DNA from 3 places in the Streptomyces sp. NPDC098789 genome. Region 3 is predicted to be linked to each of the others. Evidence: riboswitches for the same ligand, from Rfam matches in the RefSeq annotation. Region 3 holds a riboswitch; each other region holds the start of a gene.

What was found. A riboswitch is a leader RNA that binds a small molecule or an ion and turns the genes downstream of it on or off. The one in region 3 is predicted to bind cobalamin.
Region 1: it holds a riboswitch for cobalamin, as region 3 does, so the genes downstream of both, metE (5-methyltetrahydropteroyltriglutamate--homocysteine S-methyltransferase) here and ACIQWR_RS14610 (ribonucleoside triphosphate reductase) in region 3, are expected to answer to the same signal.
Region 2: it holds a riboswitch for cobalamin, as region 3 does, so the genes downstream of both, ACIQWR_RS03075 (energy-coupling factor ABC transporter permease) here and ACIQWR_RS14610 (ribonucleoside triphosphate reductase) in region 3, are expected to answer to the same signal.

Annotation. Positions count from the first base shown of each region.
Region 1 covers NZ_JBIWAJ010000003.1:188,391-191,587, reverse strand. Annotated here, with positions in the region: gene aceB (malate synthase A) at 1-445, shown strand, start outside; gene ACIQWR_RS08360 (3-hydroxybutyryl-CoA dehydrogenase) at 442-1,365, shown strand; cobalamin riboswitch at 1,586-1,738, shown strand; gene metE (5-methyltetrahydropteroyltriglutamate--homocysteine S-methyltransferase) at 1,955-3,197, shown strand, end outside.
Region 2 covers NZ_JBIWAJ010000001.1:629,614-632,810, reverse strand. Annotated here, with positions in the region: gene ACIQWR_RS03085 (hypothetical protein) at 1-198, shown strand, start outside; gene ACIQWR_RS03080 (hypothetical protein) at 338-898, shown strand; cobalamin riboswitch at 940-1,156, shown strand; gene ACIQWR_RS03075 (energy-coupling factor ABC transporter permease) at 1,186-1,896, shown strand; gene ACIQWR_RS03070 (energy-coupling factor ABC transporter substrate-binding protein) at 1,893-2,234, shown strand; gene cbiQ (cobalt ECF transporter T component CbiQ) at 2,239-2,988, shown strand; gene ACIQWR_RS03060 (energy-coupling factor ABC transporter ATP-binding protein) at 2,985-3,197, shown strand, end outside.
Region 3 covers NZ_JBIWAJ010000006.1:6,602-9,798, forward strand. Annotated here, with positions in the region: gene ACIQWR_RS14610 (ribonucleoside triphosphate reductase) at 1-1,359, opposite strand, end outside; cobalamin riboswitch at 1,388-1,571, opposite strand; gene ACIQWR_RS14615 (glycoside hydrolase family 71 protein) at 1,685-3,197, opposite strand, start outside.

The sequences.
Region 1 (3,197 bases), on a different contig from region 3:
CGCCGACCGGCCGCACCAGCTCGACCGTACGCGTGAGGACGTCCGGGTCACCGCGGCCGACCTGCTGTCGGTCCGGCGGGTCGCGGGCCCGCCCACGGCCGAAGGCATCCGTGCCAACGTCGCCGTCGCCCTCCGGTACTTCGACGCGTGGCTGCGCGGCAGCGGCGCCGTCGCCCTGTACGGGCTGATGGAGGACGCGGCGACCGCGGAGATCGCGCGGGTCCAGCTCTGGCAGTGGCTGCGCCACGGCACGGCCGACCGCGCGGGCGTGCGGGAGATCCTCGACGCGCAGTGCGCCGCGCTCGCGAAGGAGGATCCGGACGCCCGGGTCGCCGAGGCGCGCGCCGTCCTCGAGCGGACGGCGCTCCAGCGGGACCTACCGGCCTTCTTCACCCCCGACGCGTACGCCCGCCACCTCGTCCGCCGTCCGGAGGCCCGCGCATGAGCGCCGCCAGTGACAGCAGCGCCACAGCCACAGCCACAGCCGCCACCGGCGCGGGCGCGGCGATCCGCAGGGTCGGCGTCGTCGGCGGCGGCCAGATGGGCGCGGGCATCGCCGAGGTCTGTGCCCGTGCGGGCCTCGACACCGTGGTGTGCGAGACCGACGCCGCGGCCGCCCTGGCCGCCCGCGAACGCGTGGCCGTCTCCCTCGAACGCGCCGTCCAGCGCGGCAAACTGGACCGGCTCACCGCCGAGGACGCCCTGGCCCGGCTCGTCTTCTCCGGCAGCCTGGACGACCTCGCCGACCGGCAGCTCGTGATCGAGGCGGTGGTGGAGGACGCGGCCGTGAAGACCGAGACCTTCGCCACCCTCGACAAGATCGTCGAGGACCCGGGGGCGGTCCTGGCCACCAACACCTCCGCCATCCCCGTCATGCGACTGGCCATGGCCACCGGCCGCGCCGACCGCGTCGTGGGCCTGCACTTCTTCAACCCGGTGCCCGTCCTGCCCCTCGTGGAGATCGTGTCCTCGCTGCACACCACCCGCGAGACCGTGGAGACGGTGGAGGCGTTCGCCCGCGACGCGCTCGGCAAGACGGCCGTCCGCTCGCAGGACCGGGCCGGCTTCGTCGTCAACGCGCTCCTCGTCCCCTACCTGCTCTCGGCCATTCGGATGGCCGAATCGGGCTTCGCCACCGCCGCGGACGTCGACGCGGCCATGGAGCTGGGATGCGCCCACCCCATGGGCCCCCTGAAGCTCGCCGACCTCATCGGCCTGGACACCGTCGCGGCCATCGCGGAGTCCCTCTACGCCGAGTTCAAGGAGCCGCTCCACGCCCCGCCACCGCTGCTCCGGCGCATGGTCCAGGCGGGTCTGCTGGGCCGCAAGAGCGGCCGCGGGTTCCATACCTACGACCGGGGCTGACGAGGGACCCGGTGGTACGGCTCCCGGGTTGAGGGACCCGGGAGGCACGGAGCAGGAGCGCGCGGTGGCCCGGTGAGCCACCGCGCGCTCCCTGCGCGTCGGCCGCGGGGTGTCTCATCTCACCGTCCGGGATGTGGTCAACATCCGCCCGACCGGGCCGCGTCGACCTAAGCTGACCCCCAGCAGCTGGTTCGCCCCGTCCGCCAGGCGGGATGCGTCGTAAGAGGGAACCCGGTGGGAATCCGGGACTGCCCCGCAGCGGTGAGCGGGAACGACCGCCGTCATACGCACTGGACCCGTACGGGTCTGGGAAGCGACGGCCACTAGGTGCCCGCCGGGAGACCGGCAGGCGCGCCCGCAAGTCCGAAGACCTGCCCGTTGCCCGCGCACGCACGGTCGTGCGCGGATTTCCTGGTGACCTCGTGGGCGGGTCGGTCGGGGGCGCCCCGGACCTGTTCCGGGGGAACGACGGACGGTCGCAGCCGGTGCCTCGCGCACGGCGGTGCGACGGGCCGTCCGCTCTGCCACCCCTTCGCGCCTCGCGTCCGTCACCGGGACTCATGGAGACGTACTCGCGAAGGAGAGTTCCGTGACACCCGAGAACACCACCCGTTCCACCACCGCCCGTTCCGCCACCTCCGCGGCCGCGCCGGACCCGGCCGTACGGGCCACCGTCCACGGCTACCCCCGGCAGGGGCAGAACCGGGAACTGAAGAAGGCCGTCGAGGGCTACTGGAAGGGCCGGGTCGAGGCCGACGCCCTCCGGGCGACCGCCGCGACCCTGCGCCGGACCCACTGGCAGCAGCTGGCCGAAGCGGGCATCGGCGAGGTGCCCACCGGTGACTTCTCGTACTACGACCACGTCCTCGACACCAGCGTCATGGTCGGCGCCGTCCCGCCCCGCCACCGCGCCGCCGTCGAAGCGGACCCGCTGGACGGCTACTTCGCCATGGCCCGCGGCACCCAGGACGTGGCGCCGCTGGAGATGACCAAGTGGTTCGACACCAACTACCACTACCTGGTCCCTGAGCTGGGCCCCGACACCGAGTTCACCGCCGACTCCGCCAAGCAGGTCGCCGAGCTGAAGGAGGCCCTGGCGCTCGGGCTGAACGCCCGCCCGGTGCTGGTCGGACCGGTCACCTATCTCCTGCTGGCCAAGCCCGCCCCGGGCGTGCCCGAGGACTTCCAGCCGATCACCCTGCTCGACCGGCTGCTGCCCGTCTACGCCGAGGTGCTCGCCGACCTGCGCGCGGCGGGCGCCCAGTGGGTCCAGCTCGACGAGCCGGCCCTGGTCCAGGACCGCACCCCGGCCGAGTTGGGCGCGGCCGCCCGCACCTACCGCGAACTGGGCGGGCTGGCCGAACGCCCCAAGCTGCTCGTCGCCTCGTACTTCGACCGGCTCGGCGAGGCGCTGGCGGTCCTGGCCAAGGCACCCGTCGACGGTCTCGCCCTCGACTTCACCGACCGGGCCGCCGGCAACCTCGCCGACCTGGCCGCTGTCGGCGGCCTGCCCGGGAAGCGCCTGGTCGCGGGCGTGGTCAACGGCCGCAACGTCTGGATCAACGACCACGAGGCCTCCCTCGCCACGCTCGGCACCCTGCTCGGTCTCGCGGGCAGCGTCGACGTCTCCTCCTCCTGCTCCCTCCTGCACGTTCCGCTGGACGTCACCGCCGAGCGCGACGTCGACCCCCAGGTGCGGCGCTGGCTGGCCTTCGCCCGGCAGAAGACCGCCGAGATCACCGTCCTGGCCCGCGGCCTCGCGCAGGGCACGGACTCCATCGCCGCCGAACTCGCCGCGAACCGCGCCGACCTCGCCTCCCGGGCGCACTCGC
Region 2 (3,197 bases), on a different contig from region 3:
TCGAACGCGGCCGTCGCCAGCATCCTCGGCAGCGGGGTGGGCGGCAGCAACACCGGCAACTCCTCCACCGCGCAGCAGGTCGCCACCGGTTCCGGAGCCTCGAACCAGAACAACACGGCCCAGTCGAACGGCTCCGGCTTCACCGCCATCGGCCAGTCCAACACGCACGAGTCCGTGGTCTTCAACCCGGTCCCGTAACGCGCACGACCGCCCCCGGGGCCCGGTCCGCATCGGCGGGCCGGGCCCCGGCCCGTGCGCCGCGTGCAACCGCGAGGCCGTATGGCGTGTCTTCCACGATGACACTACTGTCCCCACATCCGAAGAATCGGGGGACGTCATGCTGGACCACCTCATACGCTCCGTCCGCAACTCAGTCCACTCGCTGCGGCGCGGTACGCGCCCCGGCTCCGTCCACCGGCGGCGGCTGGCGGCCGTCACCGCCGGGTTGCTCCTCACCGCCGGACTCGGCCTCGCCGTACCGGCCTCCGCCTCCGCCACCCAGACACCGCTCGTGACCAATGCCCGCTGGGGCGGGCACTGCACCTACGACCGGATCGTCATCGACCTCCAGGGCTACGTCCCCGGGGTCACCGTCACTCCCGTCTCCGAGCTCGTCTACGACGGCTCCGGCAAGCCCGTCCCGCTCGCCGGGACGTACTTCCTGGAGATCCGCCTGCACCCGGCCCAGGCGCACGACGACGCCGGGCACTCCGTCTACACCGGCCCCAAGCTCCAGAAGATCTACCTCAGCAAGCTCAAGGGCCTCGCCTTCACCGGCGACTTCGAGGGGTACGTCACCTTCGGCGCCGCCTTCGACACCGCACCGCAGTTCACCACCTCCACGCTCCACAACCCGGAGCGCTTCGTGGTCGACATCGCCCACCCGAACGTCTGCTGAGACGGCTCCGGGTGCCGCGCGCACCTGAACGACGGCGCCGCCGACGGCCCGTTGCCCCTGGTCAGGTAGGGTCAACGGGCCTTGGTGTACGGGAAACCGGTGGGAAACCGGTGCGGCCCTCGCCACTGTGAACGGGAAGTCCGGCGCCACCCTGCGGGGAGCCACTGGACCGGGCGGGAGACCGCCCGGGCCGGGAAGGCGGCGCCGCGGCATCAGCACCCGTGAGCCAGGAGACCGACCGGGGTGCGTTGTTCCATCCACGAGGTGCTGGAGAGGTCTCCCTACACATGCATATAGCCGAGGGGTTCCTACCCCCTTTGCACGCGGCCGCCTGGGGCGTCGCGTCCGCCCCCTTCGTCGTCCACGGAGTGCGCGCCCTGACCCGCGAGGTCAAGGCGCATCCCGAGAGCACCCTGCTGCTCGGGGCGTCCGGTGCGTTCACTTTCGTCCTGTCCGCCCTGAAGATCCCTTCGGTGACGGGCAGTTGCTCGCACCCCACCGGGACGGGGCTCGGTGCGATCCTGTTCCGCCCGCCGATCATGGCGGTGCTGGGCACGATCACCCTGTTGTTCCAGGCCCTGCTGCTGGCCCACGGCGGGCTGACCACGCTCGGCGCGAACGTCTTCTCGATGGCGATCGCGGGCCCCTGGGCCGGATACGCCGTCTACCGCCTGCTCAAGCGGTTCGACGCGCCCCTGATGGTCTCGGTCTTCTGCGGCGCCTTCTTCGCCGACCTGATCACCTACTGCGTGACCAGCGTGCAGCTCGCGCTGGCCTTCCCCGACCCGGCGTCCGGCTTCGCGGGCTCGCTCGCGAAGTTCGGCGGGATCTTCGCCGTCACCCAGATCCCGCTGGCGGTCAGCGAGGGCCTGCTCACCGTGCTCGTGATGCGGTTGCTGATGCAGTCGAGCAAGTCGGACCTGGTGCGGCTCGGCGTGGCCAAGCTGACCGGCGCCCGCACCACCGCGCGCAGCGAGCAGGGGACGGCCGTCCGATGACCAGGAACGCGAAGATCAACACCCTGCTGCTGCTCCTGGTGGCGGCGCTGGCGGTGCTCCCGATCGCCCTGGGCCTCGGCGAGGGCAAGGAGGAGCCGTTCGCCGGCGCCGACGCGCAGGCGGAGACGGCGATCACGGAACTCAGGCCGGACTACGAGCCGTGGTTCTCCCCGCTGTACGAACCCCCCTCCGGGGAGGTCGAGTCGGCGCTCTTCGCCCTCCAGGCGGCGCTCGGCGCGGGCGTGCTCGCCTACTACTTCGGGGTGCGCCGCGGGCGCCGTCAGGGCGAGGCCGCCGGCGCGGGCCACGGGGACGACCAGAGCTCCCGGGGCGCGTGAGGCGGTGCTGCCCATCGACGCCGCGGCGCACAGCAGCCGCTGGCGCCGCCGACACCCCCTGGAGAAGGCCCTGCTGGGGCTCGGGCTGACCGTCACCGCGGTCTGCCTGCCGCCCTGGCCCGGCGGACCCCTGGTGGCCGCCACCACCCTCGCCGTGCTGCTCGGCCCGGCGGGGGTGCCCCCGCGGCAGTTGTGGCGGGCCTTCCGGATCCCGCTCGGGTTCTGCTTCACCGGGGCGGCTCCCCTGCTGCTCGCGGTGGGCGGCCCGGCGGGGCTGGTCTCCCTGGCCCCGGACGGCCCGCGGCACGCCGTCGAACTGCTGCTGCGCACGTCGGCGGCCTCGCTCGGCGTGCTCCTGTTCGCCTTCACCACCCCGGTCTCGGACGTCCTGCCCCGGCTGGTGCGGGCCGGGGTGCCGGCGCCCGTCGTCGACGTGGCGCTGGTGATGTACCGGATCGGCTTCCTCCTGCTGGACTCCCTCGCCCAGGTCCGCCGGGCCCAGGCCGCCCGGCTGGGCCACAGCGGCCGGGCCGCCGCCTGGCGGTCCGTGGCGGGGCTGGCGGCGACCGCCTTCGTCCGCGCCTTCGACCGCGCGTCCCGGCTCCAGAGCGGGCTGGCGGGGCGCGGCTACGACGGCACGCTGCGGGTGCTCGTACCGCAGTCCTCCCCGTCCTGGCGGTTCCTGACCGCGTCGGGAGCCCTGCTCGCCGCGCTGGTCGCCGTCACCCTCGCCTCGAAGGGCTTCGTCTCGTGAACGTACCCGTGGAACCCGAACCGCTCGTCCGGCTGGCGGGCGCGGGCTACGCCTACGAGGACGGGCCCGCCGTGCTGTCCGGCGTGGACTTCCCGATCGCCCCGGGCCGGGCCCTGGCCCTGCTGGGCCGCAACGGCAGCGGCAAGACCACGCTGATGCGCCTGCTCAGCGGCGGGCTGCGCCCCGACGCGGGCGAGCTGCACCTGGAC
Region 3 (3,197 bases):
GTCGGGGAAGCGCCGCCGGTCCTCCTTGGCGAAGCGGTACGTCGTCCCCTCGGCCGGGGTGGCCTCCAGGTTGTAGAGGTTCCCGGTCCGCTCCTGGAACTCCACCATGCGTGCGCGGACGCGGTCCAACAGGCGCACGGCCAGCGCGTGCCCGGCCTCGGTGGTGATGTCGTCCGCGTCCCCGGAGAAGTTGCGGATCATCTCGTTGATCCCGTTGACCCCGATGGTCGAGAAGTGGTTGCGCAGGGTGCCCAAGTAGCGCTTGGTGTACGGGAACAGCCCGCCGTCGATCAGGTCCTGGACGGTGATCCGCTTCAGCTCCAGGCTGTCCTTGGCCAGCTCGCACAGCCGGTCCACGGCCGCCATCAGGGCGTCCTCGTCGCCCGCGTGGACGTGTCCGAGGCGGGCGCAGTTGAGCGTGACCACGCCCAGGGAGCCGGTCTGTTCGGCGCTGCCGAAGAGGCCGTTGCCGCGCCTGAGCAGTTCGGTGAGGTCGAGCTGGAGCCGGCAGCACATGGAGCGGATCATGTTCGGGGACAGCTCGGAGTTGATGAAGTTCTGGAAGTACGGGAGCCCGTACTTCGCGGTCATCGCGAAGAGCCGCTCGGCGTTCTCGCTCTCCCAGGGGAAGTCCCGGGTGATGTTGTAGGTCGGGATCGGGAAGGTGAAGACCCGGCCGGTGGCGTCCCCCTCCGTCATGACCTCGATGTAGGCCCGGTTGATCAGGTCCATCTCGCTCTGGAGCTCGCCGTAGGTGAAGTCCACCTCGGCGCCGCCGATCACGGGGACCTGCTCCCGCAGGTCCTCGGGGCAGGTCCAGTCGAAGGTGAGGTTGGTGAAGGGGGTCTGGGTGCCCCAGCGCGAGGGCACGTTCAGGTTGTGCACCAGCTCCTGGACGCACTGCCTGACCTGGGCGTACGTCATCGCGTCGAGGCGGACGTAGGGGGCGAGGTAGGTGTCGAAGGAGGAGAAGGCCTGGGCGCCCGCCCACTCGTTCTGGAGGGTGCCGAGGAAGTTGACGATCTGACCGACGGCCGAGGACAGGTGCCGGGGCGGGCCGGAGTCGATCTGGCCGGGGACCCCGTTGAACCCCTCGGTCAGCAGGGTGCGCAGGGACCAGCCCGCGCAGTAGCCGGAGAGCATGTCCAGGTCGTGGATGTGGAAGTCGCCCTCGCGGTGGGCGCCGGCGATCTCGGCCGGGTAGACGCGCTCCAGCCAGTAGTTCGCCGTCACCTTGCCCGCCGCGTTCAGGATCAGGCCGCCGAGCGAGTAGCCCTGGTTGGCGTTGGCGTTGACCCGCCAGTCCCGGCGTTCCAGGTATTCGGTCACGGTCTCTACGGCGTCGACGGCAGCAGTCACGGCAGCCCTCCCACGAGGCTCGGCACGGAAGTGTGGTTCGTTCGCCGGCAGGTGTCGGACTCGCGCGGCGCCCCGTCCCCGTCGGGGGAAGGGCGTGCGCTCACCGTTGCGGGGCAGTCCCGGATTCGCATCGGGTTCCCTGTTGCCTCGGTCGGGGCGGACATGAGCGAGCATGAGCGTGACCCCGCCGAACCGGCAGGGCCAACACTACATATGGATATGACCGCCCAGTGCGACCACTAGATATTGGGTGACCTTCGTCCCCGGAGAGGGTCCCAAAGTCCCTCCCACCCGTCCGGCCGGCCGCCCTCGCGCGCCGGCGCCGCTACGAAGCGCGACCGCTGGTGGCCCCGTAGTACTGGAGGTCCTGGACCGCGACCTTGCGGTCCACCGGGTACGGCAGCTCGACCGCGGTCGAGGTGGCCCCGTCGCGGACCGCCCGGGCGGAGCTGGTGCCGGAGCGCAGCTCCAGCAGGTGCGACCCGACTCCGGCCGGGGCCTCGTAGGCGTCCGCGTCCCCGCCGGTCGCGGTACGGACGGTGGCCGGCGCGGTCAGGAAGCTGAGCACCTCCACCGCGTCCCGGGGCGCGGCGCTGCCCTTGCGCAGGGACATCACCAGGGACTGGGTCCCGGTCGGGTCGGTCGCGGCGAACTGGGTGCGCGAGGTCAGGTAGAGCGTGTCCCGGACGATCCGCGGCCAGGCGCCCGTCTTGAACCGGGTCAGGTAGTAGGAGGAGATGTCCAGGTAGGTGTGGCCGTTGTGCAGGGAGGGTGCGAACTGGCTGCCCTCCGAGTAGTCGTTCCAGGTGGTCAGCTGCACCCAGTCGGCGCCGTCGTCGATGGCGTGCGTCCAGGTGGAGCGCAGGGTGGCGGTGTTCCCCGCCTCGTCGTAGATCCCCTGGTTGGGGCGGGCGTCCTGGACGGAGACCGGTTGCATCCAGATCTTGCCCGCCTCGTGCGCGCGCCGGACGTCGCCGGCCGCGCCGTCCTGGCCGACGTAGCTGCGGCTGCCCCATTCGGAGAACCCGTAGCTGATGGGCGCGAACCGCGCGCCGTGCGCGCCGAAGTCGAGGAAGAGCGGGACGAACGCGGTGCGGATGCCGTGCTTCGACTTCAGCAGGTCCAGCACCCGGGTCCACCAGGCGACGTCCTTCTCCTCCGCCTTGAACGGGGAGACGACCAGCCGTCCGTCGCCGAGCCGGTGCGCGGCGGGTGCCACGGCGAGCGCGGCGAGCGCGGCCGCGAGCACGGCCGGGTCGTCCGTCTTGAGGGAGGTCATGTCCGGCATCAGCATGACCTTGAAGTCGGGATCGACCGAACGGGCTGCCTCCATCAGGAGGTTGGCGCGGTCCCAGTTGGGGCCGGAGAGGGAGAGCAGGTCGAGGGTGAATCCGTCGATCCCGGCGGCGCGGGCCGTGCGCACCTCCTGACGGAGGTTGGCCAGCTCCCAGTTGCCCTGTTGGGGCGCTACGGGCAGCGGTCGGTCGCGCAGCAGCCCGCCGTAGCGCTCGTGCTTGCCGTTCTCCCCCGCCGGGGCGAGGTAGTTGCGGGTGTAGTAGTCGCCGTCCGCGCTCGCGTTGTCGAGGGAGAGCGGGTAGGGGGTGAAGTAGTGGGCGAAGACCAGCTTCTTGCCGGCGCGCAGCGCGGTGGCGTCCGGCAGGTCGAAGGGCAGGGCGCCGGCGGGCCGCACGCCGCCGCCCGCCGCGCCCCCGTCGTCGCCGGCGCCCGCGCTCCCCGACGCGGCGGGGTCCGGGCTCGCGTCGGGGGCGCCGCTCCCCGGGGTGCCGGCGGAGCGGCCGTGGTCGCCGGGTCCGGTGGACCAGGGCGCGCCGATGTCC